One region of the Guptibacillus hwajinpoensis genome, then DNA from elsewhere that is predicted to be linked to it. Evidence: predicted binding sites of a transcription regulator. Region 1 holds the regulator's gene; the other holds the start of a gene.
The links. Region 1 encodes LexA, which represses DNA repair genes until DNA is damaged. Its sites were predicted from a motif close to CGAACATATGTTCG; they were not measured.

Region 1 (3,424 bases):
ACACCGGGGGAATTATATCTATTCATTTGCTCAAGGGTATTTGCTTTCCCAAACAGAACCAGGATTTTATTGTCCAGTAACGCTAACAATGGCAACAGCGTATTTAATTGATCATTATGCCGATAAGGAACTTAAAGAAAAATACCTGCCGCATGTGCTATCCACAGGAAAGGTTGACCGATATGAAGGCGCAACATTTTTGACAGAACGACAGGGCGGATCAGATGTTGGCGCGAATGAAACACAGGCAGTAAAAGATGGCGATCATTATAACCTGTATGGTGAAAAATATTTCGCTAGTAATGCAGGTGCATGTGGGGTCGCCATGGTGTTAGGGAGGATCGACCCAGAACAAACCGGAACGAGAGGACTAAGTTTATTTTTGGTCCCATGGAAGAATGAAGATGGTTCTACGAATAATTTATCGATTCGAAGATTAAAAGAAAAGCTTGGCGTCAAAGCAGTGCCTTTGGTATTATGCAACGAGCGTACCTCGAGGCGAAGCACTATGCGTATGAAAGAGATGCCTTCAAACATAAACTGAAAGACTTTCCAATGATTCGTGAATCTCTGGTTCAGTTAAAGGTAAAGCAAGAAATTGAAGTGAGCGCAGTGTTTACGGCTATTTCACAATACGAGTGTGTCGTGAATAAAGACCCTGATTGTCTGGTTGAAGATGAAGCATTAAACAGATTGCTTATTGCGCTTGTAAAGAAAGAGTCGGGAACAAGCTGTCCATTTTGCTCACGAGGCAATTGAAATGCATGGTGGGAATGGGTATATAGAAGACTTTGTGACACCAAGACTTCTTCGAGATGCGCAGGTTCTAACGGTTTGGGAAGGGACCGCAAATATACTCGGCCCAGAGGTTTTGCGGTTAATTCATAAATATGAGGTTCTTCACATCTTCATCAATAAAATGAAGAACGAACTAGATCAGCTTCCTATAGAGTCGGAGAGGCAACACCGGTTTATGAGGCGATCAACAAATTTGAAAAGAAGATCGAACAACTTCTAGAGATGAATAAACAAGCGCAGTCCTACCATTCCAAACGAGTAGCTAAATGGCTGACAGACATTTTTGAGAGCACCATTGCTTTAAAGGACGTAGCAGTAGGCGGTGAAAGAAAGTGAGCGATCGCAACGGTTTTTCTTGATGCTACATGGAGCACTGAAACCTACAAGCTTACGGAGTTACCTTTAACGTATTTTGATATAATTATTGAGTGTACAGATCGAATTTCGCCTATTAAATCACATTCGTAAGTAGTTAGTCTTCATTTGAAATTAGCAATGACTATTGAAGCCCCCCTTATCACTAGGAGAAGGGGGGCTTCAATAGCTTTAAAAGGCCTGGCGCTGACCAAGATAAGTAAGGAGCGGGGGTGTGACCCTGAGCTAATTTTAATCTTTCAGCGATTGTCTAACTGTAAATGTGATCATTAGCAATACATATAAAATTTTTCCTATTCATGATAGTAATCGAATGAAAAAAAGAAGCGCAAGCAGCGCTTCTAGTGAATCGAACGAAATACTCCAACCACTTTACCAAGAATGGAAACAGAATCGAGAATGATCGGTTCCATTGAAGAGTTCTCTGGTTGTAGACGGAAGTAATTACTTTCTTTAAAAAATCGCTTCACGGTAGCTTCACCGTCATCCGTCATCGCAACAACAATATCTCCGTTGTTCGCAGTCGGCTGCTGTTTCACAATAACCATATCACCGTTATAGATACCAGCCTCGATCATACTGTCCCCTTCAATAACAAGAATAAAAGTATGCTCTTCATCTTGTGCAAATTGTTCTGGGAGCGGGAAGTATTCTTCCACATTTTCAATCGCAGTGATGGGTTGTCCTGCTGTAACTTTACCAATAACAGGGACGTTCACTGTGTGCTGACGTGGGATATCAACCGCTTCATCAAGTCCTAATACTTCGATCGCTCTTGGTTTCGTAGGGTCTCTTCGAATGTAACCTTTCTTCTCGAGCCTTGCCAGATGGCCGTGGACGGTTGAACTTGAGGCAAGTCCGACAGCTTCTCCAATTTCTCTTACGGATGGTGGGTAACCTTTTTGCTTCACTTCGACTTTTATAAAGTCCAGAATGTCCTGCTGACGCTTTGATAGTTTCATATTTCTGGCACCTCGTTCCAATCTATCTATTTGTTAGTAGTATACCAGAATTTTTGTTCGCATACAAACATAAGTTCGAAAAAAACGTTGACACGAACAGAGGTTCTGGTATACTGAAAGCAGAACAAATATTCGCATATGGGGTGATCGGGATGAGAAAGCAAGCTGGGGGCTTGTCTGGAATTGATTTTCTTGTCATTATATCTTTTGTAGCTGTGTTGATTATTGTGTTCGTATCTTTGCGAACGGCTGCAGCTGAGGACTACAATCGTTATACTAAGGTCGAATTGGAGCATGGTGATACTGTTTTGGAAATTGCGGAAGAATATCGAACCGCTCACGAGATGTCTAACAAGAAGTTTGTCAGTTGGGTAGAGGAAGCCAATCGCATTAATGCCAATCGAATCACAGCAGGAGATACTCTCATCATCCCTGTTGAAGCAAACGCTACGGCGCTTGGAGGTATAGAGTAAAGAATGAACGCAATTATTTATTGCCGGGTTAGTACGAAAAAAGAGGCACAGGAGTCCTCGCTCGCCAGGCAAAAAGAAGAGCTTGAGAAATTTGCAGTACAATCGGGATTTACAGTTTATAAGTTAATTGAAGAAAAGCACAGCGGCTATGACATTGACCGCGATGGGATACTTGAGGTGCTTGACTTATTGAAAGAAGGTAGTGCTGAAGCACTATTGATCCAGGATGAAACAAGACTTGGAAGAGGAAATGCCAAAATTGCACTTTTACACGCTGTTCATAAATACGGTGGAACAATTTATAGCGTCAATCAAAATGGGGAACTTCAACTATCAGAAGCAGACTCAATGGTGCTTGAAATTGTAAGTATCGTGGAGGAATTTCAGCGCAAGCTTCATAACCTGAAAATTAAGCGCGGTATGGATAAGGCCGTCAGAGACGGGTATCGGCCAGAGCGTAACCTGAGTCACCAGCATCATGGAGGACGGGGTCGAGTGGAGGTCCCGATCGAGGAAATTGTGAATCTCAGGCATCGCGGACTGACGTTTAATGAAATAGCTGCGACGTTAAAAGGCTTTGGTCATCATGCCTCTAAAGCTACCGTACATAGACGCTATAAGGAATATGTTGACGAACAAAAGGAGAAGCACTAAACTTGTCTATGATTAAAATATGCGATAGCATAAATGGTACAAGATGTAGTAAAGGAGCTAGGTTCTATGCTTTCTCAAGATAAAATCCAAAGAATTAACGAGCTCTCTCGTAAATCGAAAGAATCCTCTTTAACAGTTGCTGAGAAAAAAGAGCAAAAGGAT
Region 2 (3,424 bases), 420 kb from region 1:
TCTTCTAGCTTTTCACGGTCCTGTTCACTCAGGAGACCGTCTTCCTGAATTTTTGCGGGGATTACGCCTTCATTGACTCCGAGAAGGAAGCCACATCTCACATTTGTAAAGCGTGTGCGATCGATGCTCCCAATGACGACTTGATCAAGCGATGCTGGTACAAGCGCAAACTTCATGTTTTCGATTCCGGCTTCAAGCAATTTCGTAAACTGCTCTACCGAAAGTTTTTGGTTACCAATTAACTCAACTGTCTCGTCTAGTAGAGACACAACTGCATCCCACACTTGATCATGCTCTCTTGCTTTTGACAGCTGTCCTGATTGTTCAGCTGCTTCTTTCAAGCGATCCACTTTTTCAGCAGCGTTACTATTCTCAAGAAGATAGTAAAGTGCTTCGCACATATCACGTACTGTCTTGGCTTTCTTCATATTCCGCTCAAACTTTTCAAGTGGAGCAGAGACCCATTCCTTTGTCTCATTAAGTCGTTCTTCCATTTTCAGAAGCTCATCAGATGTGATCGCCTCTTTATCCTCAAGCTGACGATAGATGGTTGCCTTCCATCGCTCTCCCGTTTTCCAGCGATATCCTTTTATTCCTTTGGCAATCACATAGTTTTCAAGCTCGTCCATACGCTCTCTGACTTCTTCCGCACTCTCACCAGTATCATTTGGAAAAAGAAGTTCTGTTTTCACGCAGCGAAACACAGCTTCATAACGCCAGTGGTATTGAATAATATCAAGGCTTGAGCGGATGAGTTCGATCAAAGGGTGATGAAGCATCGTTCTTTTCTGATCTGAGAAAATGGGAATGCCGTGGTCCCCAAATATCGTTTCAACAAGCTCATAATAAGTGCCCATATTTCGAACCATTATCGCGATATCACGAAAAAGAAATCCCTCATCTCTTACTAACCTTAACGCTTCCCTTGCAACAGCTTCTACTTCAGAGCGAATATTAACAGCATGATTCATATGAATATACTCAAGGTTTCCATTGTAAAGAAAAGGTGGCCTTTCCCCGTAGTTCGCTTCTAAATGAGCAAGTTCAAAATTTCTGTACCGTTTTTGAGAAGAGTGAAGTAGAGGTGGATGAATGAGAGCTCCCTCTTCACTCGCCATGGCTGAGAGTGTTTGATACGTCTTAGCAGGCTCATGAAACAAATCAAGTTCATGGATGATAGAAGGGATCATCTCGGTATCCATTGTGATTGTAAAGTTGAGATGAACTCCTTTTTTCATTAAAGCCCTAAGCACGAGTAACTCCTGTGGCGTAAAACTATGAAAACCGTCAATCCAGATAGAGGCCCCATCAAGATAGCTTGATTCAGGAATTTTCTCAGCCAGAAGTGCTAAATAATCTTCTGAATCAAGGTAGTGACCGAACATCGCTTTTTGAAAGGCTTCATAAACGAGATGTAGATCATAAAGCTTATCTCTAAGCAAGCTCCGCTCATCATTAGTGTACAAATCATCGGCATAGCTTTTAATATCATCTGGCTCAAGACAATAGCGCTTAAATTCAGTCACCATGTCATTTAATTGCTCAACATAGCCGCTCTTCTCTGACGAACGCTGATAGATTCGAAGCTTCTGCTTATTTTCCTCAATGATGTGACGAAGCATCATACTCGTCCCAACAGAGGTTAGATGAGGTCTTGCCATGCCTCCTGTTTCCTGGAGAACCTTCCAAGCAAGTCTTGTAAAACTAAAAACCTGCGCCCGAATTATTCCTTTTAAACCACGATTATTTACGAACTCATATTCAGATTGAAACGTCATTTGTTCTGGTACTAGATAAATCATCGTCTGACCGAGTGGTTGTTCGGTGAGTTCATTTTGAATTTCCATCAGGCATCGATCCGTTTTACCACTTCCGGACCTGCCAATGACAAATTGAACTGTCATTTCATCTGCCTCCTACTAACTTAACCCTATTTTCTATTTCCTATTATCTCATGTTTTCGCATAATTGAATAGGATGGATAGGAAAATACGTTCGCATTCAGAACAACCAAATATTGTAAAAAGAGCACTCATGGGTTTTAGCATTTAGTCCTGGGGTATATGGTAGTAAACACTTATTTAAAAAGGAGTTTTAACCATGGAAAAAGAACTTGAAACGTTTAAATGGGAATTAAACCGCCTGACACGGGATATGTCGGAATTTGTTCACAGTTATGAAAAGCTTGATGAAGGTCAGAAACGAAGTGTAGCAGCTGATTACCCTTTTTCTTCTAACCTCCATGATTTAAAAAACATGCTTGCTACGTGGAATAATACTGTTAATAAAATGTAATCACTTAAAAGCACTTCCAAATCCGGAAGTGCTTTTTTGTATTCAAAACATGTTTTCTTTTTTGCTTCATACACCTAGAGAGTAGGGATTTGTAGAAAAGGAGGTTACGCATGTTTACCAACAGGAAGTATTACGAGCCGTATGTCAGTCCCTTTGACCCATGTCCGCCGATCAGAGTGAAGTCCTATTCCACACCACCTAACCTTTACTTGGGTTTTCAGCCTCCTGGACTTGAACAATTTTCCGCACAAGAAGCTCTGTATAAGGGAACCCTCTGGAAAGCACTTTATGATCCATATCAATCCAAACGGGAGGAGTAATTATGGCGCAAAAACAGCTTCCAAAAGCCTACTATGCTCTTCTAGAAGAACTGCAGGTCGTTGATTTTGTCCTTGTTGAATTGACTCTCTATCTTGATACTCACCCTGATGATTATGAAGCAATTAAGCAATTTAACGAGTACGCGAAGATGAAAAAACAATTAAAAAAGCGCTACGAGAAAGAGTATGGCCCACTGCAGCAGTATGGAAATAGTTATTCCAATTACCCATGGAACTGGGACGATGCCCCGTGGCCGTGGCAAGTTTAGCCCTAGAAAGGATGAGTCACCGTGTGGATTTATGAGAAAAAGCTACAATATCCCGTTAAGGTAAGCACATGCAATCCCATGCTCGCCAAGTTTCTTATTGAGCAATACGGTGGCGCAGATGGCGAATTAGCTGCGGCGCTCCGCTATTTAAATCAGCGCTATACTATTCCTGATAAAGTAGTCGGCCTGCTAACTGATATTGGAACCGAAGAATTTGCTCACCTGGAAATGATCGCAACGATGGTATACAAACTTACAAAAGATGCCACCGCAGACCAGATGAAAGAAGCAGGCCTTGGGGCACACTACGCCAATCACGACAGCGCACTCTTCTACCACAACGCAGCAGGCGTCCCATGGACAGCAAGCTACATCGCAGCAAAAGGTGACCCAATCGCAGACCTTTACGAAGACATCGCAGCCGAAGAAAAAGCACGCGCCACCTACCAATGGATCATCGACCTATCAGACGATCCCGACCTAAACGACTCCCTTGCCTTCCTAAGAGAAAGAGAAGTAGTCCACTCCCAGCGCTTCAGA

Region 2: the regulator LexA is predicted to act here: its motif matches at 1,985-1,998, upstream of addB (helicase-exonuclease AddAB subunit AddB).

Annotation. Positions count from the first base shown of each region.
Region 1 is NZ_CP156674.1:378,917-382,340, reverse strand. It holds partial or broken gene ABFG93_RS01935 (acyl-CoA dehydrogenase family protein) at 1-1,266, shown strand, start outside; gene lexA (transcriptional repressor LexA) at 1,515-2,135, opposite strand; gene yneA (cell division suppressor protein YneA) at 2,288-2,608, shown strand; gene ABFG93_RS01920 (YneB family resolvase-like protein) at 2,612-3,262, shown strand; gene ABFG93_RS01915 (DUF896 domain-containing protein) at 3,329-3,424, shown strand, end outside.
Region 2 is NZ_CP156674.1:795,355-798,778, forward strand. It holds gene addB (helicase-exonuclease AddAB subunit AddB) at 1-1,904, opposite strand, end outside; gene ABFG93_RS04030 (hypothetical protein) at 2,101-2,295, shown strand; gene ABFG93_RS04035 (spore coat associated protein CotJA) at 2,406-2,615, shown strand; gene ABFG93_RS04040 (spore coat protein CotJB) at 2,618-2,884, shown strand; gene cotJC (spore coat protein CotJC) at 2,906-3,424, shown strand, end outside.